2 regions of the Idiomarina solivarensis genome follow, and region 2 is predicted to be linked to the other one. Evidence: predicted binding sites of a transcription regulator. Region 2 holds the regulator's gene; the other holds the start of a gene.
The links. The regulator ArgR, encoded in region 2, controls arginine synthesis, uptake and breakdown. The targets are predictions, from matches to a motif close to ANTGAATANNTATTCANT.
Positions count from the first base shown of each region.

Region 1: a site for ArgR is predicted at 5,714-5,731, ahead of gltB (glutamate synthase large subunit). Genes of this name have one in related genera too.

Region 1 covers NZ_JAVFHZ010000006.1:82,039-97,680, forward strand. Annotated here, with positions in the region: gene RBK99_RS10930 (FAD-dependent oxidoreductase) at 1-1,237, opposite strand, end outside; gene gltB (glutamate synthase large subunit) at 1,237-5,703, opposite strand; gene nadA (quinolinate synthase NadA) at 5,843-6,883, opposite strand; tRNA gene RBK99_RS10945 (tRNA-Lys) at 6,973-7,048, opposite strand; tRNA gene RBK99_RS10950 (tRNA-Lys) at 7,080-7,155, opposite strand; gene ybgF (tol-pal system protein YbgF) at 7,284-7,997, opposite strand; gene pal (peptidoglycan-associated lipoprotein Pal) at 8,071-8,607, opposite strand; gene tolB (Tol-Pal system beta propeller repeat protein TolB) at 8,659-10,008, opposite strand; gene tolA (cell envelope integrity protein TolA) at 10,020-10,937, opposite strand; gene tolR (protein TolR) at 10,940-11,362, opposite strand; gene tolQ (protein TolQ) at 11,365-12,075, opposite strand; gene ybgC (tol-pal system-associated acyl-CoA thioesterase) at 12,079-12,489, opposite strand; gene ruvB (Holliday junction branch migration DNA helicase RuvB) at 12,887-13,906, opposite strand; gene ruvA (Holliday junction branch migration protein RuvA) at 13,916-14,533, opposite strand; gene ruvC (crossover junction endodeoxyribonuclease RuvC) at 14,546-15,082, opposite strand; gene RBK99_RS11005 (YebC/PmpR family DNA-binding transcriptional regulator) at 15,083-15,642, opposite strand, start outside.
Region 2 covers NZ_JAVFHZ010000003.1:147,795-163,436, forward strand. Annotated here, with positions in the region: gene RBK99_RS06580 (DUF885 domain-containing protein) at 1-698, opposite strand, end outside; gene RBK99_RS06585 (Dyp-type peroxidase) at 815-1,768, shown strand; gene argR (transcriptional regulator ArgR) at 1,744-2,217, opposite strand; gene mdh (malate dehydrogenase) at 2,405-3,337, shown strand; gene ispB (octaprenyl diphosphate synthase) at 3,852-4,823, opposite strand; gene rplU (50S ribosomal protein L21) at 5,016-5,327, shown strand; gene rpmA (50S ribosomal protein L27) at 5,343-5,600, shown strand; gene cgtA (Obg family GTPase CgtA) at 5,717-6,877, shown strand; gene folA (type 3 dihydrofolate reductase) at 6,949-7,449, shown strand; gene RBK99_RS06625 (DUF3718 domain-containing protein) at 7,560-7,934, shown strand; gene RBK99_RS06630 (alpha/beta hydrolase) at 8,082-9,533, shown strand; gene RBK99_RS06635 (ATP-binding cassette domain-containing protein) at 9,537-10,271, shown strand; gene RBK99_RS06640 (ABC transporter permease) at 10,271-11,416, shown strand; gene RBK99_RS06645 (NAD(P)/FAD-dependent oxidoreductase) at 11,782-13,101, opposite strand; gene RBK99_RS06650 (GNAT family N-acetyltransferase) at 13,475-14,044, opposite strand; gene ahcY (adenosylhomocysteinase) at 14,044-15,423, opposite strand; gene RBK99_RS06660 (adenosine kinase) at 15,472-15,642, opposite strand, start outside.

The DNA.
Region 1 (15,642 bases), on a different contig from region 2:
TGTGTTGTTGTAACCATTCTGGTGGGTTGGGCTGGTAACCAAAAGCAATAATCACCGCAGTGGCGGGCATCAAAAATTCTGATTCAGGCACCTGCTGCGGTCTGCGTCGACCATCTTCGTCAGCCGGGCCAAGCTCCGTTCGGACCATTTTCACACCGCTGACTTTACCTTCACCGTCGGTTACGACTTCTAATGGCTGCAGATTAAATTCAAAAGATACACCCTCTTCGCGAGCGTTTTGAACTTCTTTGCGTGACCCCGGCATATTCCCTTCGTCGCGGCGATAAGCGCAAACAACTGACTTAGCCCCTTGCCTTATTGAAGTTCTGACGCAATCCATAGCAGTATCGCCACCACCAAGTACAACAACAGTCTCGTCTTTAACGTCAATAAGTGGATATTGAGACATGGGTTCGTGCGCCATGAGTTTCTGTGTATTGCCAATCAGAAATGGCAAGGCAGGATAAACTCCTTTTGCATTCAACCCTTTCAGTTTCCCATCCAGTGCTTTATAAGTTCCCAAAGCTAGAAATACTGCGTCGTATTCTGCTTCCAGCTCAGCAAAGCTGATGTCGTTACCCACTTCAACACCCAATTTAAACTCAATACCCATGTCGGTAAATATTTCACGGCGTAACGTCATTACCGCTTTATCCAGTTTAAATGGCGGAATTCCGTAGGTCAGCAGTCCACCAATCTCCGGGTAGCGATCATAAACCACAGCTTTGACACCGTTACGCGCTAATACATCAGCACATGCCAGGCCAGCAGGTCCGGCACCAATGACGGCAACTCGCTCCTGGCGCTGAGTGACTCCGCTTAAGTCCGGACGCCAGCCCTGCTTAAAGGCTTCGTCGACCATTTGCTTTTCAATACTGCCAATGGTCACTGCGCCAAAGCCGTCATTGAGCGTGCAAGCCCCCTCACACAGGCGATCCTGAGGGCATACCCTGCCGCAGATTTCAGGCAAACTGTTGGTTTTATGCATCAGCTCAGCCGCTTCTATAACCCGCCCTTCGTTTGCCAATTCCAACCACTGGGGAATGTAATTATGCACTGGGCACTGCCACTCACAATAGGGGTTGCCGCAATCCAGGCACCGATCAGCCTGACCTTGTAACTGCACATCCGGCATAGGGTCGTAAACTTCTTTAAATTCAATGCGGCGTTCTTCAACCGAGCGTTTCGGCGGGTCAATGCGTTGCACGTCTAAAAACTGATAGATATTTTTGTTCATTACATCACCTGCACTCGTAATTCTGCGGTCGACCGCGCTCTATGCCCAAGCAGCTCTTTGACATCTGCGGATTTCGGTTTCACGATATAAAAGCTACCGACAACCTGCTCAAAATCACGCAATAGCTCACGGGAGTACTCGCTACCTGTCGCTTCGTGATGCTCATTGATTAGACCGCGTAGATGCTCTTGAATAATTGGAGTGTCCAGTGGAACCGCCTCAACCAGTTCGTGGTTAAGCCGGCGATGTAAATCACCATCGTTGTCTCTTAAATACGCAAAACCACCGGTCATGCCGGCACCAAAGTTAATGCCGCAGTCACCTAATACCACCACAATCCCGCCGGTCATGTATTCGCAACCGTGATCACCAATACCCTCTACCACAGCGGTAGCGCCGGAATTTCGCACGGCAAAGCGCTCGCCAGTGCAACCTGCCGCATAAAGTTTTCCGCCTGTGGCGCCATACAAACAGGTATTCCCCATAATCACGGACTCATGAGTCTTATAACGACAACCTGCAGGAGGTTTAATGGTGAGCTCTCCACCGGCCATACCTTTGCCCACATAGTCGTTTGCGTCCCCTGTCAGGTGCAGCTTTAATCCCCCCGCATTCCAGGCACCAAAACTTTGTCCGGCGGTACCAATAAAACCTAACGTAATGGGTGCAACCGCCATTCCCTGGTTTCCATGCTGGCTTGCGATGTAGCCAGATACACTTGCGCCGACCGAACGGTCATCATTGCGAATAGTGAGAGACCAGTGCCCCCCGCTGCGCGTATCAATGGAACCTTTGCACAGCGCGAGTAAACGCTGATTCAATTTACCTTCATCAAAAGGTGAATTTTTGTGCGTGCAATATAGCGCGTGATTCGAGCGAACTCCGGCTGAATCCAACAGAGCGTTCAACTGCAACTGTTGCTGACGTTTGGTTTCACCTACCAGACGCTCCAGCAGATCGACCCGTCCGATAGCATCGGTCAGCTGAGTCAAACCCAGAGTCGCCAAAATATCACGGACCTCTTCAGCCATAAATTCAAACAGCTTAACCACACGCGCCGGTAAACCCGAAAAATGTTCGCGGCGCAGCGTTTCATCCTGTGTCGCCACACCAGTCGCACAGTTATTCAGGTGGCAAATACGTAAATATTTACAGCCCAGCGCAATCATCGGTGCGGTGCCAAAACCAAAGCTCTCAGCACCTAAAATTGCCGCTTTTACAATATCCATGCCGGTTTTCAATCCACCATCCACCTGCAGCCGAATCTTGTGACGTAAATTATTTGCCACCAGGGCTTCATGCACTTCGACCAATCCCAGTTCCCACGGAGAGCCCGCGTATTTTACCGACGTCATTGGGCTTGCACCGGTTCCGCCGTCGTAGCCGGATACGGTAATTAAATCCGCATAAGCTTTAGCGACACCGGTGGCAATGGTGCCAATTCCGGGGGTCGAAACTAGCTTCACCGAAACCACTGCTTTTGGATTGACTTGTTTTAAATCAAAGATCAGCTGGGCTAAATCTTCAATCGAATAAATATCATGATGCGGTGGCGGCGATATCAAAGTAGTGCCTGCCACGGCATAGCGCAACTGAGCGATTTCAGCCGTGACTTTCTCACCGGGCAACTGTCCACCCTCGCCGGGTTTAGCGCCTTGAGCAACTTTTATCTGAATAACATCGGCATTCACCAGATAATGTGGCGTCACACCGAAGCGACCAGATGCCACCTGCTTAATACGGGAATTTTTCGGGCTGTTGAACCGCTTGGGATCTTCTCCCCCCTCTCCCGAGTTAGAGTGGCCGCCTATTTGGTTCATCGCGATAGCAAGTGCTTCGTGTGCCTCCGCGCTCAATGCACCGATGGACATAGCCGCCGTATCAAACCGCTGGTACAAACGTTCTTTGGATTCAACGTCGTGTTTTTCAATGTTAGGCGTCTCAGGTAGCCTAATATTGAGTAAATCACGCAGGTGAGTGACCGGTCGCTGATTTACAAACTTCGCATAGACATTGTAGTCTCGCTGTTCTCCGCTAATGACGGCTCGCTGCAACGCGGTGACAACATCTGGGTTATAAGCGTGATACTCGCCCCCGTGTACGTATTTTAGTAGTCCACCCTGGGCGAGAGGTTTACGTTTTAACCAGGCTTTATGGAAGCTTTGTTGCAGATCCTGCTGAATATCCTCGAAGCCCGTGCCGTCTATCCGTGCCGGCACGTTAGCAAAACAACAGCGGCGAACGTCTTCATTCAACCCTACCGCCTCAAATAATGAGGAACCTCGATAACCTGACACGGTAGCGATGCCCATTTTTGACAGAATTTTCAGGAGGCCTTTATTGAGACCTTGCCGGTAATTTAACAGCGCTTCCCTAATAGCCAATTCGATTTTTCCTCGGGCAACAAGTTGCTCGACTGATTCATAAGCCAGGTAAGGGTATACTGCCGTGGCTCCCAGACCAATCAGGACCGCGATATGATGGGGGTCGCGTGCTGACGCTGTTTCAATAATAATGTTCGAATCACAGCGTAAATCATCTGCAATTAAAGCCTGCTGAGTTGCCCCCACAGCCATCGCTGCAGGTATCATCAATTCTTCCGGCTGCAAATTTCTGTCACTCAGTATCAGAATGACCGTTTGCTCATCCTTAACCGCACTTTTCGCGCGTTCAACCAGGTTCTCAATCGCTTGTTTTAAATTGCACTGTTCAGGTCTAAAGGCCAGCGACAAGGTTGTTGCCCGGTAGTGTTGTGCATCCAGTTCGCGCAGCTGCTTTAAATCGGTGTACATTAAAATTGGAGACTCGAACACGACTCGGTCAGCGTCACCGGAAGCCTCATTAAACACGTTGTGCTCCCGGCCAATAATAGTGGAAAGCGACATCACGTGACGCTCACGTATCGGGTCAATGGCCGGGTTTGTTACTTGTGCAAACTGCTGTCGGAAATAGTCGTACAGCAAACGAGGCTGCTTTGACAGCACAGCGGTTGGCGTATCGTCTCCCATTGATCCGACCGCTTCCTGACCATCTTTAGCCAACACACTGATAATTTGCTGTAATTCTTCTTCAGAATACAAATAAGCTTTGTGAAGAATCAGCATAGTTTCATCGTCATACAAACGCTTACCCAGCTTATCGGCATGACTCCGCTCAAAGGGTATCAAATGACGGCGATGTTGCTCCAACCATTGCTTATAAGGGTGACGTTGCTTCAACTCCTCTTCAATCTGATCGTTGTACCAAATCTTTCCGGTGTAGGTATCTACCGCCATCATTTGACCCGGACCTAAGCGCCCTTTTTCAATCACTTCCTGCTCATCGTAGTCCCAGATTCCAACTTCGGAGGCTACCGTCAAAATGCCGGAACGAGTCAAAATATACCGAGCCGGACGCAAACCATTTCGGTCCAGACTGCAAGCTACGTGACGCCCGTTGCTCATCACAACACCAGCAGGTCCGTCCCAGGGTTCCATATGCAGAGAATTAAATTCGTAAAAAGCACGCATTTCATCTGACATGGTTGCGTCACCCTGCCAGGCTGGAGGAATTAACAATCGCATAGCCCGAAATAAGTCCATCCCTCCGGCTAATAAAAGCTCCAGCATATTATCCAGCGATGCAGAGTCTGAGCCCGACAAACCCACTAACGGTTTAGCTTCTTGCAGATCAGGCAGTAAAGGAGTCTGAAATTTGTAAGCCCTGGCCTGAGCCCATTGCCGGTTTCCCCGTATGGTATTTATTTCCCCGTTATGTGCGAGAAAACGAAAAGGCTGGGCCAGAGGCCACCGAGGCTCAGTATTGGTCGAAAACCGTTGATGGAAAACACAAATAGAGGTTTTCATCTCAGAATCTGCTAAATCGGCATAATAGGCTGGTAAATCCGCCGCCATCATCAACCCTTTATAGACCAGCACCAAGCTCGACAACGAGGATATATACAGTTCATCCTGATTGGGAATGTGCTTTTCAATACGTCGTCTTGCCATGTACAAGCGTCTTTCTAAATCTTTCTTTCGCCAGCCCGGAGGCGCGGAGACCAACACTTGCTCTATCATCGGCTCAGAGGACTTTGCTCCCTCCCCTAATACATCATTGTTCACCGGCACTTTACGCCAGCCAGTCACGGCTAAGGTCTCTTGTTGGAGTTCTTGTTCAATCAGCTGACGTGCCGCCTCTCGTTTGTCTTTATCGCGGCTGAAAAAAACCATACCAACGGCAAATTTCTTGCTCAGCTGCAGGCCTTGCTTTTCTGCAAACTGACGGAAAAATTGCTCCGGCATCTGTAACAGCAAACCGCAGCCATCACCGGTTTTTCCATCGGCACCAATGCCACCCCGATGCTGCATACGGTCCAACGCCTTAACAGCGGTAGAAATTAACCCTTGTTGCGCTTGCCCATTAATATTAACAATAAGGCCAAAACCGCAGTTGTCGCGCACTTCAGCTGGATCATAAAGTCCCATGCCTACACCGTCCGAATAATTATTCAATAAACTTAGATTAGCATGCACTTGTTTACTTCGGTAGGTGATGTATTTATGCCGATTATAAATACCTTGTATAAGGCAGGAATTAAAAAGGCTCCCGAAGGAGCCTGTTTCATTATTTTAAGCTTGCCGCAAATTCGAGCATTCGATCCAGTGGCACCATGGCCTTTTTGCCTAAGGCTTCGTCCACCTGTATTTCGTGAGCCTCACCACCTTCTGCCAGAGCTTCTTCTATCGCTTTCAGACCATTCATTGCCATCCATGGACAGTGTGCACAACTACGACAGGTTGCGCCATTTCCAGCGGTCGGGGCTTCGATAAACGTCTTGTTCGGTTGCAGCTGCTGCATTTTGTAAAAAATGCCTTTGTCCGTCGCCACAATAAACGTCTCGTTAGGCAGTTCCTGACTGGCTTTTATCAATTGGGAGGTGGAACCCACAGCGTCCGCAAGCGCTACAATATTTTCAGGTGATTCAGGGTGAACAAGAACAGCGGCTTCCGGATGAAGTTTCTTCATGTCCAGCAGAGCTTTTGCTTTAAACTCGTCGTGCACCACGCAGGCGCCTTGCCATAACAGCATGTCTGCGCCTGTCTCACGCGCAATATAGCCGCCTAAGTGGCGATCGGGAGCCCACAGTATTTTCTCACCTTTGGCATCCAGATAGTCAACAAGCTCAAGCGCCATGCTCGAGGTTACAACCCAATCGGCCCGCGCTTTAACCGCTGCAGAAGTATTAGCGTAAACCACAACAGTTCTATCAGGGTGCTGGTCACAAAATTCAGCGAATTTTTCCGGAGGACAGCCCAGATCGAGCGAGCATTCCGCTTTTAACGTCGGCATGAGCACTTGCTTATGAGGTGTTAATATTTTTGCGGTTTCCCCCATAAAGCGAACACCAGCCACAATCAACTTCTGAGCAGAGTGGTCACGACCGAATCGCGCCATCTCTAGCGAGTCAGCAACACAACCGCCAGTTTCTTCAGCTAACGCTTGAATATCGGGGTCGGTATAGTAATGAGCTACCAACACAGCATCTTCTTCAATCAAAAGCTGCTTAATACGACTGATTGTTTTTGACTTATCTTCTGCGCTTAGCGGTTTAGGCTTTGGCGGGAAAGTATAGTCGAGGCTGTCCAGTGTTTGAATTTCGGTCATGATACTACGGCTTAATTTCCAAGTGTTCTTGATATATTGGGATTATTATAACTGAATTCAAGAGAGGCTTGTAGCTATGTCATTGGAAGTGGTGGGTTGTGCAGGATTCGAACCTGCGACCAATTGATTAAAAGTCAACTGCTCTACCAACTGAGCTAACAACCCGTACTTGGATAGATATTTTTTATTGGCGACGTGGTGGGTTGTGCAGGATTCGAACCTGCGACCAATTGATTAAAAGTCAACTGCTCTACCAACTGAGCTAACAACCCAACGCCAATAATGTTACCAATTCTGCTTGGCAACGGCGGCATAGTTTACTGAAATAGTGCGGTTATGCAACTGAAAATTGAAAAAAACCGTGCAACTGCTTAATTCACGAACACATGTTGCAGACTTGTTATTTATTTAGTCGTTGTTTGGCTAAATTTGCTTCAGTGCTATCTGGGTATTGTTCAATCACTTGCTTGTAATACGCCTTCGCATCTGCCGTTTTACCCTGCTCACTAGCAATTGCTCCCAGCTTCAATAAGCAGTCGCCTCGTTTATTACTGTCGGGGTATTTATTAACCACAGTTTCGAAATGCTGTTTTGCTTTATCATATTGGCGTTCGGCAAAAAACAATTGCCCTAGCCAATAGTGAGCATTAGGAACATAGGTCGAATTTGGAAAGTTCTTCAGAAAGGATTCAAATGCAGGTATCGCAGCATCGTAGCGCTTATCTTCAAGCACTAAAGCGATAGCTTCATCATAAGCGTCATTCTCACTCAAGTTCTGAGAATAGCCGCTGCCGTCAGTTTCTGTTGGAACCTGCTTAAGGTTATTGTAATTACTACCAGCATTATCAACTTGGCTATTGGTGTCTTTTAAATTACTAAAACGACGATCAATTTCCTGATACAGCTCGCGCTGACGTTGTAATAACTGCTCGAGACGGTACTCATGTTCTTCAGTTATTCCTCTTAACTCAGCAACATCTTGCTGCAAAGAGTTTAACTGATTAAGCATCTCTAGCTGAGCACCTGAACGCGCTTCGAGCATGCGCTCAATTTGCGATAGTCGTTGCTCAACACCACTCGACGATGACAATCCAGAAACAGGTGCCTGGGCCATAACAGCCCCAGGCACACAGAAACATACAGCTAACAGCGTTTTTCTCATGAACTACCCGTTCGTTTATCTTAGATTAATAAACTAATACAGCGCGACGGTTTTTCGCGTATGCGCTTGGATTCGATTCGTTAATCAACGGCTTCTCTTCACCATATGAAACCGTAGAGGTTTGAGAATCCTGAACACCTAAGTTTTGCAGGTAGTCTTCAACGGCCTGAGCACGACGCTCACCCAGTGCAATGTTGTACTCTGGAGTACCGCGTTCATCGGTGTGTCCTTCGATAACAACTTTCACTGATGGGTTTTTAACTAAGTAGTCAGCATGCGCGGCTAACAGGTCAGTGTATTCAGATTGAATATTAGACTTGTCGAAAGCGAAGAAGATCATGTGCTCTTTACGCAACGCTTCCATTTTTTCCTGACGCTGTTCTTCAAGTTTTTCTGCTCGTTCTGCTGCACCAACTTCAACACCAGAGTCTTGCTCTGCTTGTTGATTTGTCTCTTGGCTTGTGCCCGCACCTGAATCGGTTTCTTGGTTTGAGCTACAAGCGGCCAGAGTCGCCATTGGTACAACGATTGCCAGAGCTTTAAAAAGTTTAGTAAGCTGCATCCTTTTCGTCCTTATCGTTTTATCGAACAATTCAACCATTCAGGCTTTGTTTTACATAAATGGCGACCAAGCCGGTGATTTAACCTCACCGTCGGTTGCCGGTAATCGTGCTTTAAAGCGTCCATCGGTAGAAACCAACGCCAGTACTTGCTTATTGTTATGCGTTGTACTGTAAATGACCATACTGCCATTTGGCGCCATACTCGGTGACTCATCCAGCGACGTCTTTGTCAAAACTTGCATCGGTCCACGCGGGAACTCTTGCTTAGCAATATGATAGTTGCCCCTCGTGCGGTTAACCAAAATCATATCATTGCCTGATGGCGATACTGTACCACCTAAGTTTTGTTCACCTTCAAACGTTAACCGTCGAACCTGACCCGAAGATAAATTTACGCTATATAGTTGTGGTCTGCCACCTCTTTCTGAGGTAAATACCAAAGATTCACCATCAGGTGTCCAATTAGGTTCTGTATCAATCGTACGACTCCGAGTAATACGTTGCAAGTCCTTAGTATTAATATCCATTACATAAAGTTCAGGATTACCATCTTTTGATAGCACCATAGCTAATTTATCACCATTAGGCGAGAAAACCGGGTTGCCGTTAATGCCTGGATACGAGGTGAGCTTTTCACGCTCAGTGGTGTAAATGTTTTGTAGAAAAATTTCTGCCGTTTTATTTTCAAAACTAACGTACGCAAGCTGAGTCCCATCCGGAGACCACGATGGTGACATCAAAGGCTCGGGACTACGAAGCAGAATTTTCTCATTGGCCCCGTCGTAATCAGCTACCGCTAATTTATAAGGATAACGGTCATCATAATTAACCGTGACATAGGCAATTTTGGTCATGAAAGCGCCCGGCTCGCCGGTCAACGCTTCATAAACCACATCGGAAATTCGGTGGGCGTACGTACGAAATTGATCGCCATCAATTACGCTGGAGCGCGAATCTAAAATATGATCATTACTTTGCACAAGATCACCATTGCGTAACATTTGTGAGTCACCGCCGGTAATCTGACCTCTCAGTACATCGATAAGCTCAAATTTGACCATGTATCGATCGACCGAATAAGGCTCTATCGAACCCACCAAAATTGCTTCAACACCCAGTTTTGCCCAAGTCGAATAATCAATATCCGCACCTTTTACAGGACGCTGTGGCATGGCGCTTAAAGGAATAGGATTAAACTTACCACTACGCATCAGGTCCGCCGAGATAACGTCAGTCAGTCCGCCTGGGGCTTCTCCTTCACCCTTCCATTGAAAAGGAACTACCGCAATCGGGCGTGCTGTATCAATACCTTCCGTGATGACGATTTCGAGTACCCCCGCTCGAGCAAAAGAGCTGAGCGCGATAAAGAGTAATATGCTGTTAATTAATATTTTTTTCATCGGTCACCTTGTTACAACTGGGGTTTTACAGTCAATTTAATGGTACTCATCTGTTCATAAACTTCAGGATTATCAGAAACGGGTAATGTTGTCGCTTTTAACACCGCATTCTGTGCTGAGCGACAGACATTAGGATCGCCATTACCGGTCGTTACCGACTTCACGAATCCGCTAGCCGCAACTTGAATAGTCAATTCACAGGATTTACCTTTCATTGACTCGTCAACGTTCCAGTTTCTCTGAATCGTCTGTTGAATGAGTGCTTGATACTTTTCTAATTCTGTTAATATCTGTCGCTGCCGCGCGGCTTGCCGACGGGCTCTTTCGGCTTCCATTTCTTCTTGTAACTGCGCCTCGCGCTCAGCCGCTTCTCTCTGTTGCTGTTCTCTTTTACGTCTCTCTTCCTCACGTTTGCGCCGCTCTTCTGCCGCTTTACGCTCAGCTTCTTCAGCTTCACGTTTGCGTTTTTCCGCAGCTTTCGCAGCCGCTTCGGCCTCTGCTCGCTCCTGAGCCAAACGTTCCGCTTCTTTCTTTTCTTGGGCCGCCTGTTTGCGCGCTTCTGCGGCTTCCTTTTTTTCCAGTTCTTGTTGACGCTCAATTTCCGCTAAGCGTTGCTCCTCACGCTCACGTGCCCTGCGAACTTCTGCAGCACGCTTTTCCAACGCTTGCATCCGGCGCTGCTCCGCTGCTTTTTCTTCCGCTTTCCTTTCGCGGATTTTTTCGGCTTGCTGCTGAATTTTCGCTTTGTCGACGGTTACCGCACTGACGACTTCCTCGGACACGTCGAGATCACTTTGTTCTAAGTTGATTTCTACGGCTTCGGGTGTTGAAGGTGTAAACTCAAAGCTGATTAACAATACCACCGCTATTACAGCGTGTATTGCAATCGAATATATCAGCGGTAAAGTTAAGCTCTCTGTTTTTGCCACAACTAATTATCCGAAGAGTCTGTCATTAAACCAACTGATGGCACACCGGCTTTTTGTAGTAGCACCATCAACTGGACAATTTGATTATAAGATACCGAACCGTCGCCGTTGACCATTACGGGAGTACCGGGTTCAACTTGCAAGTGGGCAGCAACCAATGTCGCTAACTCATCCGCCTTCATTGGCGTATCCTTGCTATCGCCTTGGTTCAAATAATAACGCCCTTCCGCATCAACGGATGCGATTAAAGGCGGTTTACTCTCTTCAGAAAGCGGTTCTGCTGAAGCTTTCGGCAGGTCAACTTTTACACCTTGCGTGATTAACGGTGCTGTCACCATAAAAATAATTAACAGAACCAACATCACATCGATGTACGGAACGACATTGATTTCCGCAACCGGCTTACGACGTTTGCGTGGCATCACCATCATACCGTTTCACCCTCTGCTTTATTTTTACTCGCCTGAGCTGCAGACTGTCTTTGCAAAATTGAAATGAATTCATCAATAAAGTTCATGTATTGATTATCTACTTTTTCAACTTTCGTTGTAAAACGGTTGTAAGCAATAACTGCGGGTATTGCAGCGAACAAGCCCATTGCCGTTGCGATAAGCGCTTCTGCAATACCTGGGGCGACCATAGCTAAAGTAGCCTGTTGAACGGCCCCTAAGGCAATAAAGGCATTCATTATTCCCCACACCGTCCCGAATAACCCTATGTAGGGGCTTATCGAGCCAATAGTCGCAAGAATGCCTAAATGATTATCCAGCTTTTCAGTTTCTCTGGCGTGAGCCACGCGCATCGCCCTAAAAGCACCTTCGAGCATAACCTCGGTATTTGCCGCAGAATGGTTCCGAAGTCGCGCATACTCTTTAAAACCAGCATGAAACAGCAGCTCCATACCCCGGGCATTCTTTGCCCGAGCCGAAATTTCCTGGTAAAGCCGAGCAAGATCGACACCAGACCAAAAACGGTCTTCAAACTTAAACGCATCGGTTTGTGCCTGTTTCAGCACTTTCCTGCGTTGGAAAATCAGCACCCAGCCCCATACCGACATCGCCAGTAACATTACCATAACCAGCTTAACCAATAAGCTGGCTTGCATGAATAAATCAATAAACGATAATTCTGCTTGCACGCTTTAAACCCCTGACTGAATACGCAAAATTATTGGTTCTGGAATTGCGACAGCCCGCATAGCCTTATTATCTACGCAAGCGGCTAAAACTATCGCCCGACAGTGCACACTGCCATCCTTCGCCAAAACTTGTTGTTCAAAAACTAATGACGCTTTCTTTATTTTTATCACTTTGACCGTTACCGTTAACTCAGCGTTAAACTTAGCGGCCTGCCGTAAGTCCAATTCTACTTTGCGAACGACAAAGGCTCTATTGTGAGCCAACCAAGTATCCTGTTCAATCCCTAACGATCGTAACCATTCTGTTCGGGCTCTTTCAATAAACTTGAGATAGTTCGCATAATAAACAATACCACCTGCATCCGTATCCTCGTAATAAACCCGGATCGGCCATTCAAAGTCACAATGAGACATTAGCACCTCAAGTAAAGTTCCGAAAAGTTACCTTTGTGTAATATTTTGTAAAGAAGCCTTTAAAACTGTTACTGGTTACTTTATCAGCAGAATTTTTTTTATGTCAGAATTAAGTAGCTAAAATATTAACATTCTGTTTTTTAAATGCTTTTTTGTTTTGTTATAAATATGTTGTGCTTTTTTTAATCGAATCATCAATCTTGCGGATTAGTTTTAGTAATGCGAACATCTAATTTTTCTTGTTTGATCAGAATCAGTTTGGCCTTATAATACCCAGCATATCAGAGGCGAAGAGATTGGTTGTCACTTCTTCTTAGATTGTTTATGAATAGATTGTTCCCTGGATTTAACTTCCTTCTTGTTGTTCTGTTTGCCCGCACATTGTGCGGGCTTTTTTTTACTTTTCCGGTGTTAGGCCAAAGTGCTGATAGGCTCGAGGTGTGGCAATTCGCCCACGAGGCGTACGTTGTAAGAAACCTTGCTGAATAAGATAAGGCTCAAGCACGTCTTCTATCGTATCTTTTTCTTCACCAATTGCAGCTGCAAGGTTATCCAGACCAACGGGACCGCCCATAAATTTTTCCATTATGGCCAGCAGCAACTTCCTATCCATATAATCAAAACCCGCCTGATCGACATCGACCATTGTCAGCGCCGCATTCGCAATTGCTTCATCAACGTCACCATTACCTCTAACTTCAGCGTAATCCCGGACACGACGTAATAAACGGTTAGCAATACGGGGCGTACCTCGTGATCGACGCGCTATTTCCCGAGCCCCACCGTCAAGCATTTTGACATTCATGAAATGCGCGGAACGCGCCACAATATCGGTCAATTCATTAACGTCGTAGAACTCAAGCCGCTGAACAATGCCAAAACGATCGCGAAGCGGTGACGTCAGTGCTCCGGCCCTGGTGGTTGCACCAATTAATGTGAAAGGGGGTAAATCGAGCTTAATAGAGCGAGCGGCCGGCCCCTCACCTATCATAATATCCAACTGATAATCTTCCATTGCCGGGTATAGAATTTCTTCGACAACCGGGCTTAAACGGTGAATTTCATCAATGAACAACACGTCGTGTGCTTCGAGGTTGGTCAACAAAGCAGCCAGGTCCCCGGCTTTTTCTAGAACCGGTCCTGAGGTCGTCTTAATACTAACGTCCAGTTCGTTAGCGACAATGTTCGCCAGAGTGGTTTTACCCAACCCGGGAGGACCAAATATTAACAGGTGATCCAGTGCCTCTTGTCGTTTCCGTGCCGCCTCAATGAAAATCCCCATTTGCTCTACAACGTGCTTCTGACCGGTATAATCTTTCAGGGTCTTGGGTCGTATCGCGCGATCAACAGCTTCATCTTCTCCCTGTACTTCGGGCTCAATAAGTCGCTGCGTTGCTATTTGATCGGCTTCAATCATCGGGCTTCCTTACGACAGCTGCTTAAGCGCCAGTCGAATCAAAGTCTCACTGTTATGCTCTGCAGAGTACACTTTTTGCAGAGCTTTTTCAGCTTGATTTTCTTTATACCCAAGTGATTGTAAAGCGCTAATAGCGTCGGCTCGTGCATCAGCTGGATGTTCTCTTGCGTCCGTCCCCTGGTTGTCGACAGGGGTACGATCGGTAAATGGCGTTGCTGGTTGCCAATCTTTTAGGCGATCGCGCATTTCAATTACCAGTCGCTCAGCCGTCTTTTTACCTACGCCGGGTAATTTTACCAGACGGGTCACGTCATTTTGGTTCACCGCAACAACGAATTCGTCGGCTGACATACCAGATAAAATAGCCAGAGCCAGCTTAGGCCCAACGCCCTGAGTTTTAATCAACAACCGGAACAGTGAACGCTCAGACGAGGAGATAAAACCGTACAGTAGCTGGGCATCTTCACGCACCACAAAATGGGTGATCAGTTTTATGGTTTCACCTACCGCTGGCAACTGATAGAAGCACGTCATTGGCAACTGAATTTCATAACCAACGCCTTGCACATCGAGTACGACTTCGGGCGGCTGTTTACTGGTGAGAACTCCCTGAATATGACCTATCACTTTTATACTCCGTTAACGCAAGCGTCCGCGAACAGTTTTACGCGCAGCGCCTGCCATTTTAATTAGATTCTGTGAACTATGAGCGTGGCATAAAGCAACGGCCAACGCATCGGCCGCGTCTTCTTGCGGGCAGCGCTGTAAACTCAGTAAGGACATCACCATATGTTGTACCTGCGACTTTTCCGCACCACCATTTCCCACCACAGCCTGCTTAATTTGCCGCGCCGAGTATTCAGCAACTGGAAGCTCTGCACAAGCAGCAGCGACAATTGCAGCCCCCCGAGCCTGTCCCAGCTTCAACGCTGAATCAGGGTTTTTCGCTATAAAAACCTGCTCTATCGCAAACTCATTGGGTTTGAACTGAGTAATTAATTCGCTAACGCTGTCGTGTATGCGCCGCAGTTTTTCAGCCAGTGTTAAAGGCTCTTTAGCTGTACCAATTGCCTTTATACAACCACTGCCCAGGTAATTGATTTGCCGCCCTCGTTGCTCGATAACGCCATAACCGGTTATTCTTGAGCCCGGATCAATACCCAGAATAATCGCCACTTAATCGTCCAGTCGCGCAATAATCTCATCAGAGATATCGGCATTATGGTAGACGTTCTGCACATCATCTAAATCTTCCAGTGCATCCAGTAACTTTAAGAAAGTCCGCGCAGATTCTTCATCCAAATCCACCCGCGTATCAGGCACTTGAGTCACCTCAGCATTACTAGCCTCTAATTCTTTGGCATCCAGAGCGTCTTTAACAGCACCAAAGTTTTCCGGCGATGTCATCACATCAATACTGCCGTCTTCGTAAGTGATGATGTCTTCGGCTCCGGCTTCTAGAGCGGGTTCCATAATCTGCTCTTCGGTTACGCTCTGCGGGTAACTGATAACCCCTCTTTTATTAAATAAGTAGGCAACCGAACCGTCCGTCCCCAGATTACCGCCCATTTTACTGAAAGCATGACGAACATCTGAAACCGTTCGGTTTCGGTTATCTGTCATACATTCCAGCAGCACCGCTACGCCATTAGGGCCATAACCTTCGTAGGTCAGCTCATCAACGTTGTCGCCTTCAAGATCACCTGAGCCGCGTTTAACCGCAGTGTCGATGGTGT
Region 2 (15,642 bases):
GCCGGCATGACCTGGTCATCAATCGCGGTCAGCGCATCTTCTTTTAGCTGCAGCCACTGCTCGTCTGCAATGAAATCCGGCTGCTGCATGAAAGGCGCAAAATAAACGCTTTTTTCCGCATCCTGCACAATATAAGCCAATATACTTTCTTCAAAACCGGCCATCGCTGCCGCTGGCTGGGTGTAGCCTTCTTCAATTGCTTTACGTAACCAATGAGTCTGCTGTGCCATATAGCGCGGGATGGAGCGCAATTTTGCTATATAATTCTGATAATCTTCAGCGTCTTCGAAAGACGTACGCGCAGGCATAAACGCTAACGAACTGTGGAAGCCGCCCTCTGCCGTCAAGGGCATGTAGTGTGCTTTAAAGCGGTATTCATCCACGCTGTTCTTTAGCGTATAGTGAATCATCGCGTGGTTGATCTGATCTTCCTGGCTTAGTGACGTAAGTTGAATTGCATTCAGTTGCTCTAGCCACTTTGCTTGTTGCTGATAGCGTTTCTCTAATGCTTCCGGGGACATATCGGTTAATTCAGTTTCGCTGGACGTATTCAGCCCTTCCCAGATCGTGTCAGCCAACTGGTGAAATTGAGCCGCTGGCGTCTGTTGCTCAACGCTGTCACGCTGTGGTTGGTTGTTAGCGGTGGTTGTGCAGGCCGTAAGCCCAAGCAAACCAAAAATAAGTATCAGATTACGCATGATTTTTCCTTGCGGTGTCATAACGAATACAGGCATTCTATAATGCCTCTTGCGCTATTTAATGTAAAAGCGAATAGAACGAACCCACAAAAATAACAGTTAAACGGGAGAATAGGGTGGATAAAGCTCAGTCAGGAGTCTACGCGGAACCCAATCTGCATGGTCTGACGTTGTTTTGTCATGTCATGAGCGACGACGTTGAAAGTTTACGTCGTAAACTCGCCCGCTTTCCAGCGATTTTACGTGATCTTGACGCTCGTTTCTCCGAGGGCATGTTAACGGGGTTTGTCGGCATCGGCGCCGATTATTGGGATGTTCTTTATCCGCACAAGCAACCGCTTCATTTGCAGGCGTTTCCAGAGTTGAGCGATGGTGATCGTGAAGCCCCCCGACACCCGTTTGATCTCATTATTCAAATTCGTTGCGACCGCTTCGACGCCAACTACCTGGCCGGACGTACATTAATAGAATGGTTTGGTTATGACATTGAAGTGGTTGAGCAAATCCGTTCTTTCCGTTATCTGGACGGCCGTGATTTAACCGGCTTTATTGATGCCCCCGATAACCCCAGGGGAATGAGAAAACGAAAGGCGTCCCTTATTGAAGAAAAAGACGATGCGGACTTTGTCGATGGCAGTTATTTGTTCGTACAGAAGTTCCGCCACGACTTACGGCGCTGGGACCAGCTTGGCCCGGAGAAGCAAGAGCAACTGATGGGCCGGGAAAAGGTGTCCGGCGAACGTTTATCAGAAGCGAAAATAGAAGGCGTTACCCATGCGGCCAAAAGTCGTTTAATTGACAACAACGAGCAGCCCATTCCGTTATTGCGACAAAACATGCCCTGGGGTGACTTACGCGAGCAGGGCTTGCTCGCTATGTATTTTAGTCACACGCCGAAATTAGTGGTTCAGTGGCTTAAGAATCGTTATTACGCCGACGAACAAGGGGCTTATGACCCATTGCTTGATTATTCTCAGGCCGTGTCCTGCTCCGGATTTTTCGTGCCATCCGCGCGTTTTATGCAAGAGAACAAAGAAGTACCTGATTATGAAGAAGGCAGTACGGCCTGATTAGCAAATAATTCTCTGACTTTTTGCAGAGTAAAATCGATATCGGCTACCTTGAGCGGTGCAATAAAGATAGTGTCGTCACCGGCAATGGTTCCCAGTACACCTTCTTTTTTACCGACAGAATCAAGCAAGCGCGCAATGAGTTGAGCCGCGCCCGGGCTGGTGCGAATAATGACCATCACATCATTATGCTGAATATCCAGTACAAGCTGGCTTAATGGTGCGCGGGTGGACGGAACCGCTAAATCAGGCGGTAAGCAATACACCATTTCCTGCTTAGCATTGCGAGTGCGCACGGCTCCTTGTTTGCTCAACATACGCGACACTTTGGACTGGCTAATGTTATCGAAGCCCTCAGCTTTCAAGGCGTTAACAATTTCTCCCTGAGAGCCGTAACGCTCTTCACGAAGCAGAGTTTTAAAAGCGTCAAGTAACGTGTCTTGCACCATGAGAGTGTTCAATTCCTATGCCGATTACATGCTATAATGAGCACCAGTGTACTGCATTAACAGGCGCTGTTCGAGTCCTTAATGTGTCGCCCGCAAAGTTGTATTTTTAGCGATATAGGAGTACAGTTTTGCCCCAAATTCTGCATTTTTACGCAGTTTAAATTGACTAACAAAAACGGAGTCTGAGATGAAAGTAGCCGTATTAGGTGCGGCCGGTGGTATCGGCCAGGCATTGTCATTACTTCTGAAAACCCAATTACCAGCCGGTTCAGAATTATCGCTGTATGACGTTGCGCCAGTAGTTCCAGGTGTAGCGGTTGACTTAAGTCATATCCCTACCGACGTGAAAGTAACAGGCTTCGGTAAAGATGACCTGGCATCGGCGTTGGTTGGTAGCGACATCGTATTAATTCCTGCCGGCGTACCGCGTAAGCCGGGCATGGATCGTTCTGACCTGTTCAACATGAACGCAGGCATCGTTAAGAATTTAGTACAAGGCGTTGCTGACAACTGTCCAGACGCTTGTGTTGGTATCATTACCAACCCGGTCAACACAACGGTTCCAATCGCTGCTGAAGTCCTGAAAAAAGCAGGCTGCTACGACAAGCGTAAATTGTTCGGCGTGACCACTCTGGACGTTATCCGTTCAGAAGCCTTTGTTGGCGAATTGCGCGGCTTAAACCCAGCAAACGTTAACGTACCGGTTATCGGCGGTCACAGCGGCACAACCATTCTGCCATTGCTGTCACAAGTTGAAGGTGTTGAGTTTACTGAGCAAGAAATCAAAGACTTAACTCACCGCATTCAGAACGCAGGTACGGAAGTGGTTGAAGCCAAAGCCGGCGGCGGATCAGCTACCCTTTCTATGGGGCAGGCAGCAGCACGTTTTGCACTGTCATTGCTGAAAGGCTTACAAGGCCAGGACACTATTGAGTGCACCTACGTTGAAGGCCCGGGCGACAACGCCAAGTTCTTCGCACAACCTGTACGCTTAGGCAAAAACGGCGCCGAAGAAATTCTGTCTTACGGCAAGCTAAGTGCTTTCGAACAAAAATGCATGGACGACATGCTGGACGGCCTGAAAGGCGACATCCAAACTGGTATCGACTTCGCCAGCTAAGCTTTCAGCAATCCGCTCTTGAAAATATTGGGGCGGGCCAGCATTGGCTGGCCATTGCAGGTTATCTTCCGAAAGACGCCTGCAAGTACGTCCCTGTAAGGCTTGGGCAGCGCCATCCTTGGCGCTGCACACTTTCTCCAGATAAACCTGCAATGACTTTTCGCCAATACTGATCCACCCCAACATTTCCACGCTACTTACTGAAGAGTGCTTCTCAGGCTCAATGTTTAAATATCTCAACTGAAACAGAGTGTTGGTTGTGAGTTATCAGGCTACGGAAATGGTTGATGGGGCAGGGTGTTGGCTTGTAAGCGTTAAGAGTGTTGAGGGCTTCCGTGGCGGAGTGTCGGCGAAGGCTACAGAGTTGATTGGAAATGCATAAAGCGGGAAGGGTTCTGTTTCGGAGGTGTGTAGCGCCATGGATGGCGCTACCCAAGCCCTACAGGGAAGTACTTGCGGGCGTCCTCCGAAACAGAACCCGATCCCCCAAGGCATTTCTTTCCTCCAAGCCTGCCTAAGCCACTCGGTCGACTGCCAGGTGGGTTAGGGCGAGTAAGGCTTGTTTGTAGTCAGAGTCCGGCAGTTCGCTTAAGCATTGGCGTGCTTGTTCGGCGGATTCTAGCGCTTGGTTACGGGTGTACTGTAGTGCGCCTGTGCGCTCCATAGCAGTGAGTACGGTTTGTAAGTGCTCACGTCCGTCGCCTTGTTCAATGGCTTCACGAATCAGCTTTTGTTCTGTTTCGTTGCCGTGCCACATGGCGTAAAGCAACGGTAGTGTTGGTTTACCTTCTGCTAAGTCATCTCCGGCATTCTTACCCATAGATTCGCTGTCCGCGGTGTAATCCATCAAGTCATCGACTAACTGAAACGCGGTGCCAAGGTAACGACCGTAATCGGCCAGTTGCTGGGTTACTTTCTCGTTTTGCGCGGTGAGCACGCCCGCTAATTCGGTGGCCGCCTCAAATAACTTAGCGGTTTTGCCGTATATCACATTAAAGTAGCTGGCTTCTGAAGTATCGGGGTCATTGCAGTTCATTAACTGCAGCACTTCACCTTCAGAAATAATGTTCGTGGCGTCTGCTAAAATACGCAATATTCGCAGTGAATCTAAATCGACCATTAACTGAAAAGCGCGGGTATAAAGGAAGTCACCAACTAAAACACTGGCTTCGTTGCCGAATACGGCATTGGCGGTTTTCCGTCCGCGGCGCAGCTCTGATTCGTCCACAACATCGTCGTGGAGCAGAGTCGCGGTATGGATAAACTCGATAATTGTAGCAAGTTTGCGATGATCGTTACCGTCATAACCCAAAGCGCGGCAGGCGAGTATAGCAAGCAGTGGGCGTAAGCGTTTACCGCCACTGTTGACAATATAAAGGCCTAACTGGTTAATTAAGGCAACGTCCGATTGAAGTTGTTCACCTATTAAGGCATTAACACCAAGCATATCGTCTTTGGTTAATGCGTTAATGGACTGCATATCCATCATAGATATCTGTTTATTTACAAAATTTAACGGAAAGGAGATGGTACACTATTTATAGCGGCGCGGAAACTCAAACCGCGGTCAGCAGCGTAGCCCTTAAGTTCAAATTAAGGGTTGCGATCATTGGCGGGATTACGTACAATTCGCGCCCTGATTTGAATTTGGATGCCCAATAGGGTTGTGGAGAATAATATGTACGCAGTATTCCAAAGTGGCGGTAAGCAGCACCGTGTGTCTGAAGGCCAAATCGTCCGCCTGGAAAAACTGGAAGCAGCTACCGGTGATGTAGTTGAATTCGACCAGGTTTTGATGGTTTCTGACGGCAGCGATGTAAACATCGGTGCTCCGTTCGTGTCCGGTGGTAAAGTGAAAGCGGAAGTGATTGATCACGGTCGTGGCGATAAAATTAAAATCGTTAAGTTCCGTCGTCGTAAGCATTCTCGTCGTCAACAAGGCCATCGTCAGTGGTTCACGGAAGTGAAAATCACTGGTATCAACAGCTAATTAAGGAGTAACTTCATGGCACATAAAAAGGCTGGTGGTTCTACTAAAAACGGTCGCGACTCAGAGAGTAAACGTCTCGGTGTTAAGCGCTTCGGTGGTGAGTCTGTATTAGCAGGCAACATCCTGGTTCGTCAACGTGGTACTAAGTTCCATGCAGGAGCTAACGTTGGCATCGGTAAAGACCACACATTGTTTGCAACCTCAGAAGGCAAAGTGTCTTTTGACGTGAAGGGCAGCAAAAACCGTAAATTTGTGAGCGTTATTACTGACTAATAACGTGAACATAAACTGAAAAGTTTCGGTTCTGAAAGCCCTGCCTTACGGCGGGGCTTTTTCATATGTGCTAGAATTTTGCACAGTATTCTATAAGTGATAAGTAGCAGATTGCGATGAAATTCGTTGATGAAGTAGAAATCCGCGTAGACGCGGGTGACGGTGGTAATGGTTGTATCAGTTTCCGTCGCGAGAAGTACATTCCCAAAGGCGGCCCTGATGGCGGCGATGGGGGCGACGGTGGTGACGTCTACCTGGAAGCAGATGAGAACCTGAATACCCTGATTGACTATCGTTTTGAGCGTTTTCACAAAGCTGAACGCGGAAAAAACGGTATGGGCAAAAACTGCACCGGCAGGCGCGGTAACGATATCGTGTTGCCTGTTCCTCCAGGCACACGTGCTACCGACATTGACACTGGCGAAGTTCTTGGCGATCTGACAAAACATGGTCAGCGTTTAATGGTAGCCAAAGGTGGCTTCCATGGCCTGGGCAATACACGCTTTAAAAGCAGTGTTAACCGTGCGCCCCGCCAGAAAACTGACGGTACGCCAGGCGAAGTACGCCCGCTGAAGCTGGAACTGATGTTGTTGGCTGATGTTGGCTTGTTAGGCATGCCGAACGCAGGCAAGTCCACCTTTATTCGCTCCGTATCGGCTGCGCGGCCAAAAGTAGCGGATTATCCGTTTACTACCCTGATACCTAATTTAGGTGTGGTCCGTCCGGCACCGCACAATAGTTTTGTTATTGCTGATATTCCTGGTCTTATTGAAGGTGCCGCGGAAGGGGCCGGGCTTGGTATACAATTCCTGAAGCACCTGGAGCGTTGCGGCTTATTGTTGCACCTGGTCGACTTAGCGCCTTTTGATGACACCGATCCTGCCGAGCAGGCGCGTATTATCATCAACGAACTGGAAAAATACAGTCCTAAGCTGGCGGAAAAGCCGCGTTGGCTGGTTATTAATAAAGTTGACTTACTACTGGACGAAGAGATCCAGGAAAAAGTGGATGAACTGGTTAAAGCCCTGGACTGGGACGGCCCTGTGTTCCAGATTGCCGCGCTGGAAGGGCGTGGCAGTGATGCGCTTTGTCGGGAAGTGATGTCTTATCTGGAAACCCTGCCTGCACCGGATACCGAGAAGCAGGAAGAAGCTGACCCGGTCGAATTTATGTGGGACAGCTACCACGAAGAGGTTCTGGAAGAGACGCTGGACGACGATGAAGATGACGACGATGATGATGATGATCACGACGTTGAAGTTATTTATCAGAAGTAGCCTGACATTTATGTCAGGTGAGATATTTGCCCTGACGTAAATGTCAGGCTACGCATTAAGGGCATCACCGAATGAAAATATCGCTTGTGGTCGCAATGGCGGAAAATCGGGTTATCGGAAAAGACAATAAAATGCCATGGCACCTTCCCGATGAGTTGCAGTATTTCAAAAAAATTACCTTGGGTAAGCCAATTGTTATGGGGCGCCGAACTTTCGAATCAATTGGCCGCCCCCTACCAGGACGCAAAAATATCGTTCTAAGTCGTCGAACGGATCGTTCGGAAAATCAGGACAGTCAGGTAGTTTGGGTCTCTGGGGTACAACAAGCTATAGCCGCTGCCGGGCCCGTCGATGAGGTTATGGTTATTGGTGGTGGAAAAATTTATGAAAATTTTTTGCCGTTGGCTGACCGACTATATGTTACGAAAATAGAACTAAATGTTGCGGGCGATACCTTCTTTCCTGATTATCACCAAGTCGGTGACTGGCAAGAGGTTGAGCGGCAAGACTTTGCCGCAGATGAGCGTAACTCGCATAATTTTACTACTCTTATTTTCGATCGAAAACGTTAATAAGAAGTTATAAATTCAGTGACTTACGACAATTTGAGCCCATTGCAGAGGGCTTGAGTTCGTAGTATCATCTTGATGAATTTTTGAACAATCTTGTGATGGGGTTTTAGATGAAAGCGATTGTATTAGGCACCATGATGGCTGCTGTAGCAGTAACTGGCGCAACTTTTTCGAAAAGCGCAGAGGCGAACCAACTGGCTTTGAGCTTATGCACATACGTACAGGGCGATGACACCATGCGTATGCGTAAGAAATTGCGCGACTCTCGTGTCCGTGTACGTGATATCTACACTGGTATTCAGTGTAATGGTCAAAGCTTACTGCAATTTGCAATGTCAAACGGTTCACAAGATATCGGCGAGTTCATTGTTGGTCGTCTATCTGTTGAAGAACTGAAAAGCTCTGGCGACTATGAGTGGGCTCAGGCTAACGGTCACGGCGGTAGTGCAATTGCCCAGGCTATTAAAGAGCGCGCCGGTCTTTAATAGCTGATCCGCTTTTTATTTTATTGAAACCCGCAACTCAGTTTGCGGGTTTTTTACATCTTCTAACAAATCAGTCAGTGACTTACCTTGTAATCCTCCCCTGTTCTCTACGACAATAGATCCGTTAAGCAGACAAACGGAATTATTATGAAACGATGGATGGTCTTATCTTTGCCATTACTGTTGCTGGGACTATTACCACTAAGCAGCTTGGCGCAAACTAAAACGACTGAGTCAACAAGTTGCTATTTGCCCGGGGTAAAAGAACAGTTACTTTGTGGAACCGTATCAGTCCCGGAAAACTACGCAGAGCCCGACGGTAAAAGTATTGGTATTTATTACGCCATTCTTCCCGCTGTGCAGGAAGGGGCAAAGCCCGATCCTATGTTGGTTTTGGCCGGCGGGCCGGGTCAGGCAGCAACAGAACTTGCACCCATGATTACTCGGATGTTTGAAAGTGTTCGTCAAAAGCGCGACATTTTACTGATAGATCAACGCGGTACGGGTAAAAGCCATCCACTGAAATGCGATATTCAGCGCCCCGACGAGTTAATCCGGGCGGACGATGAGCAAGATCTTGAAGCCTTAAGCCGCGAGTGCCAAAAGCAATATCCGGATACCGACACAACCCAGTATCACACCGTTAATGCGGTTAAAGATTTTGAGCGGGTGCGTGAACATCTCGGTATCGAGCAACTGAATTTGTACGGTGGCTCCTACGGCACACGCGTTGGGCTGACCTACTTACGGGAAGCGCCTGGTTCTGTCCGCACGGCAACTCTGGATGCTGTAGCGCCGCCTCAGGTAGTGATAGGCCCGTTCGGACAACACGGGTCCGATGCCTTTCAGGAAATGATAGAAGACTGCGCAGAACAAACGGCTTGTAACGAGAAGCTCCCGAACCTGGAACAAGATTATTATCAGGTGATGGATAAGTTACAAGAACAGGACGTTCTTTTGGACACAAGAGACCCTCTGTCTTTTGAGCCGCTGCAGATAAAGCTAACACCAGGCCGGTTCAGCTCCATTGTTCGAGTGGCCTTGTATCACCCAAGCACCCGACAGCTATTACCTTATGCTATTCATTCCGCTGCGGTGGGGAACTACCATGGCATTCTGGGGTTAATGGGCGGCACCATGTCGCAAAACAGTATTTATTTAGGACTGATGTTGTCAGTGGTTTGCGCTGAAGACTTACCCAGAGCAACCCCGGAACTCCTAAAAGAAGACGGAAATAATACGTTTATTGGCAGCCGTACCGGAGATGCCTTTATTGATATGTGCGCCGGTTGGGAGTCATCAACAGCACCGGGCTATTGGTCTGATCCAATTGTGAGCGATAAACCCGTATTGTTACTATCGGGTGAACTGGATCCGGTAACGCCACCAGAGTGGGGAGATTTAGCGCGACGTACATTACCTAACAGTAAACATTTGGTTGCACCGAATGCCAGTCACACCATTGCCAGCCATACCTGCGCCAATAAAATCATTGCGAAATTTATAGAGCAAGGCTCAGTTGAAAACATTGACGGTAGCTGTCTACAGAAGCAAAGACTGAAACCTTTTGTGCTGAACCAAAATGCAGCGGGGCTATAACGCATGATAAATGTAGAGGCACTGACAAAATCATTTAAGAACGTGCAGGCACTGGATTCTCTCAGTTTTCAGGCAAAAGACGGAGAAATAACCGGATTGCTGGGCCCTAATGGTGCGGGTAAGACAACCTGTTTGCGTATTATTTACGGGCTATTGCAAGCGGATACCGGCAAAGCCGAAATTGAAGGTGTTGATGCCAATCAGAACCCTATTGATGCGCGCCGCAATTTAGGCATATTTCCTGATAAGTTCGGGTTATATGAACGCTTAACGGTGCGGGAGCAAGTAGCGTACTTTGCCGGTTTGCACGGGCTTAAAGGCGAACAGCAGAAACAGGCGGTCGAGCAGGTAATAAATAAACTGGATATTGTCGAACTGGGAGACCGTCGTACTGCTGGTTTTTCTCAAGGCCAGAGAATGAAAGTTGCGCTCGCACAGGCACTGGTACACAGCCCTAAACATTTAATTCTGGATGAGCCCAGCCGCGGACTGGATGTTATGAGTACCCGAATTTTAAGGGACGTACTGCGTGAACAACGTGCGCAGGGTACCTGCATTTTGTTTTCCAGCCACGTGATGCAGGAAGTCGCCGCACTTTGCGACCGGGTGGTGGTTATGGCCAACGGTAAAGTTGCAGCAGAAGGTACGCCACAAGAGTTGTGCGACATGACAGGCGAAGAACAACTGGAAGACGCCTTCGTGAAAATTATTGGTACAGACGAGGGGATTGCGGCCTGATGAGTGCATTAACCTCCGTATGGAAAAAAGAGTTTCGAGACGCAATTCGTGATAAGCGCTCCGTTTTAGCAGCTATGTCGTATGCGTTTTTCGGTCCGTTACTCATGGCTGTTGCGTTCTTTTTTCTGATAACGCAGCTAACGGCCGAAGCCGATGTCGAAATTACTATTAAGGGTCAGGAGAACGCTCCCCAATTGGTTGAATTTCTGAGTGCAAATGGTGTGGTAGCTAAGCAAGATGAATGGGCAAAGACCGAAACACCCATCGTCTTGACCTTGCCGGAGAACTGGGAAGAAGGCATTCGTAAAGCTGAACCTGTGGAAGTGATACTGAAAGCTGATTGGTCAGCACAAAAACAGCAGACCGACATAAAGCGGGTGGAGCAAGCCGTGCAAGCTTATGCCAGCCAAATAGCCGCTTACCGTCTGACACTGCGTGGTATTGATCCACGCGTAGTGCAGCCTGTGCAGTTGCAAAAACAAGATTTGGCCACCCGAGGCTCAAAAGCCGCGATTATTATGGGCAGCGTGCTGGTGTTTATCATCCTGTCGGTGTTCTGGTCGGGTATGAACGTCGCAATCGACATCAGTGCTGGTGAACGCGAGCGCAACTCGTTAGAGTTTTTATTGAGCCAGCCGCTGAGTACCTGGGATATCGTCACTGGCAAAGCCCTGACCGCAACCACCTTCTCGCTGTTTGGCGCGATACTGTCGCTGGTGCTTATTCCCATTATCTTTGCTTATGTTCCTTTGCATGAAATAGGCATGAACGTGAACTTCAGCGTTGGCATGATGGTACTTATGTTTGTTCTGTTGGTGCCACTGGCTTTGCTGGCCACCGCTTTGCAGCTGTTTGTTTCTTTCCGGGCAAAGAACTTCAAAGAAGCGCAAACCTACATCAGCTTTTTGCTGATTATTCCCATGGCCGCATCGTTTGGCGTAGAATTCGCACGGCTCAAAAATCCCATACTCTACTATCTACCGCTAACCGGTCAGCATCAGGCCTTCTTGTCGCTCATACGCGGTGAAAGCGTCAACGTTATGGGCACCGTAGTCAGCGCAATAGCCACCCTGGCCGCCGCACTGCTGCTAATGAAATACATAGCCCGAATGCTCAAAAGCGAAAAAATCGTCTTTGGCCTATAGGGACAGGTTATTCACTTGTTTCGCTTGAGCATTGAATACTTCTGTGGCGGAGCCGCTACGAGCTCATCCATGAGGGCTTGACGAAGGCCATCCATGGCCTTCGACACTCCGCCACAGAAGTACTCAACACTCATAACGCTCACAAGCGAATAACCTGTCTTTCCGAGCCTATACTGATCGCATAAAGAAATTACGGGGTGAGGTGGTAGATAATAGTGAGCGCGTTAGACGGTTACAAGGGCTATTGTGGAGGTGTGCAGCGCCATGGATGGCGCTGCCCAAGCCCTACAGGGATGTATTCACGGGCGTCCTCCATAAAAGCCCTTGTAACCTCAGCGCTCGCCACCTTCCACCTGCCCCAGGGGTTAATCTCTTAGGCGACCGTAGTGGTAGTAGAGCCATTGGCCTAAGCGGCGGAAGCGCGGTAGTGGGAAGGGTTTTAATTGTGACTGGTAGTAGGGCAGTTCGGGCAGGGGGTGTCCCATGGCCGCTTCTGCCAGCCGTTGGCCGGCTAAGGCGGTAAAGCTCACGCCTGCACCGCAGTAGCCCATGCTGGCGTAGATATTGTCTTTCACATTGCCTATCCGTGGGTAGTCATCCAACGACACACTGACCCAGCCGCTCCAGAAATGCTCCCACTCGTTCACTTCCCGCAGCTGCGGGAAAGTCTGGTGTAATGCTGCCAGCAGGCGCTTTGCGTAAAGTGGATTGCCGGCACTTTTTCCCTGAATGGCCCCCCGGCCGCCAAACAGCAGACGGTTATCGGGCAGTAAGCGAAAGTAATATTTCAGAATGCGAGTATCCATCATGGCGTATTGCGGAGACAGTCGAATACTCTCAACTTGAGTTTCAGTCAGCGGTGGCGTAGTAATAATGCTCGACAGTACCGGTAGCGAGCGACTGGCAAGCTCAGGCAGTAATTGCCCTGAGGTATAGCCGTTAGAACAAACTAACAGCTTACGGGCGCGTACAGCGCCTTTAGCGGTTTGCAAATACACGCCTTTGCCGCCAAGCGACACAGCGGCGGTTACCGGACAATGTTCAACTAACTGCGCACCTGCAGAGGACGCCCGTCGGGCCGTAGCCGCAGCGAGTAACATAGGGTTAAGCGCAAAGCAGTCTGTGAAGCGCAAGGCCGAGTGGGCCTGGGGACTGGCAATAATGGCCGAAAGTTCCTCCCGGGTGAGCCACTCAACGGGTTGGTTAAACCGTTTCAGTTGCTCATATTGTTGCTTTAATGGCGCAATAGCACTGGGGCGGTGAGCAATTTTAAGATACCCCCCGTGTTGGCGCTGACCGTGTTGCGGGCACTCACGCAGGGTTTCCTCAACTAATTGAAGCGCGGTTTGGTGTTCGCCTGCAATGCCACGTGCCGTCTCTTCACCGAAACGCTGCGCCCAGGCAGATAGTCCCAAACGACCGGTACTTTTCATCACAAACCCGGCATTACGCGAGGAGCAACCCCAGGCTAACTGGTTAGCTTCAAAAACCGCAACGGAGCGCCCGTTCTCAGCCAAAACCCGTGCCGCATTTAAGCCCGTATAACCCGCACCAATAATCGCAAATTCCACTTCCTCCGGCGCATCCACACACTCCGGAAAGTCAGCCCGCGTATGCTGCTGCCAGTAACTCGCCTCAGGCGCATCACGCGGCCCCGGAGGCCCATCAACCAAAGGATCATACATAATCACCTACCTAGTAAAGCGGAGAAGGGCAGGTTGCTCACTTGTTTCGCTTGAGCATTGAAGGCCTTGATGGCGGAGACGCTACGAGCTCATCCATGAGGGCTTGACGAAGGCCATCCATGGCCTTCGACACTCCGCCATCAAGGCCTTCAACACTCGTAACGCTCCCAAGTGAGCAACCTGCCCTGCTAGAATATACGGTAAATTGCGGCGGGTACGTAAGGTGTCAGGTAGTGAGCGCGCCCGACGGTTGCAGTGGGCTACTATGGAGGTGTGCAGCGCCATGGATGGCGCTGCCCAAGCCCTACAGGGATGTATTCACGGGCGTCCTCCATAGTAGCCCATGTAACCTCAGCGCTCGCTATCTGGCTCCTTACGTATCAAACCGCAGTAGCATTTCGCCGGCGTTGCAGTAGCAGGTGCCGTCGCATACCGGGCAGTAATAGCCGTCTTCAACTGAGGCTTTGTACCAGCGTTTTTCGTGTTGCTTAATCATTTCGCCACCGCAGCGGGTAAAGTATTCATACGCGCTGTTTTTAGGGCTTTGCATCCAAATGTGTGCAAGTCCACCCCGGCAACCCAGCTGCTTGGCAGCTTCAATACTGCGATGCAGCAGGCCTTTGCCTATACCTAACCCGCGCGCTTTTTCTGATACTGCGGCACACTTAAAGTAGCACAGTTTGTCAGCGCTAATCGGCCAGGCGTCGGGTGTGCAAAAGTCATCAATAGGCCATTGGCCGGGCGCCAGGGTAATTCGTATACCTAAGGGCGTATCACCGCGCAGGGCAATCCAGTTGAGTTGTACGTCACCTACGGTACCGGCATCCAGATACTGTTGAAAACTGTCTTCGTTCAGGTAGTTGTCACCATGAACTTCATTGGCCAGATCAATAACGGCCGCCGAATCGGCAGCCGTTATTTGACGATAAATAATATCGCTCATTAGTAACGGTAAAGGTCAGTCTTAAACGGACCTTCTTCATTTACGTGGATATAAGCTGCCTGCTCACCCGTTAGCTTGGTGATGACACCACCAAAACCCTGCACCATGTAACGCGCAACTTCTTCGTCCAGCTGCTTCGGCAGAACTTCTACGCGCAAGTACTCTTCCTGCTGCTTCGCGTCCATGTCCGAAAACTTCTGTTCAAACAAGTGAATTTGAGCCAGCACCTGGTTAGCGAAGGAACCATCCATAATACGGCTTGGGTGCCCGGTGGCGTTACCCAGGTTCACCAGGCGCCCTTCGGCCAACAGGAGTAGGTAATCGTTATCGTCGTCTGAGCGGTAAATCTTGTGCACCTGTGGCTTAATTTCTTCCCAGCGCCAGTTTTTACGCATAAAGGCCGTATCAATTTCGTTATCAAAATGGCCAATGTTGCAAACCAGAGCCGTCGGTTTCAGTGCGGCCAGCATGTAACGGTCGCACACGTCCATATTACCGGTGGTGGTCACAATCAGGTCGGTGTTGCCGAGCAAGTCTTTATTGATGTTTTCGCCGTTACCGGTGTTTTTGCCTTCAAGGTAAGGAGACACCACTTCAAAGCCGTCCATGCACGCTTGCATCGCGCAAATCGGATCAATTTCGCTGATCTTAACAATCATGCCTTCCTGACGAAGGCTGGCGGCAGAGCCTTTACCCACATCGCCATAACCCACAACCAGAGCTTTCTTGCCTGACAACAGGTGGTCAGTAGAGCGCTTAATGGCGTCGTTTAGCGAGTGGCGACAGCCGTACTTATTGTCGTTTTTCGACTTAGTCACGGCATCGTTAACGTTAATAGCCGGAACTTTTAACGTGCCTTTTTCCAGCATGTCCAGCAAACGGTGAACACCCGTAGTGGTTTCTTCGGTAATGCCGTGTACGTTGTCCAGCATTTGCGGGAACTCGTCGTGGATCATCAGAGTTAAATCACCGCCGTCATCCAAAATCATATTGGCGTCCCAAAGCTCGCCATCTTTGTGGCACGTTTGCTTCAGACACCAGTCATATTCTTCTTCGGTTTCGCCTTTCCAGGCAAATACCGGAACGCCTGCAGCTGCCATGGCTGCTGCAGCGTGGTCCTGAGTGGAGAAAATGTTGCACGACGACCAGCGCACTTCTGCGCCCAGCTCAAGCAGAGTTTCAATTAACACTGCTGTCTGGATGGTCATGTGGATACAACCAATGATGCGAGCGCCCGACAGCGGCTTACTGTCAGCGTATTTACGGCGGATAGTCATCAACGCCGGCATTTCAGATTCTGCAATCGCAATTTCCTTGCGACCCCATTCAGCTAAGCTAATATCTGCAACTTTGTAGTCTTGCCAATCTTCTGCACTCATAGCGACTCTCTTTTTCAATGAATTTTTCAGTAAACTGAATTATCAAATTCAGGCGGTTTGATTCTGCATAACGCGTTCAATTAACTGCTGCTGACGGTCTTTGTCCAGTCGCGCACCAAACTCGGTCACCAGTTCAGCCGCCGCGTGGCTGGCTAAACGGCCTGCGTCTTCTAACGACATATCACGCGTTAAACCATACAGCATAGCACCTGCAAACAT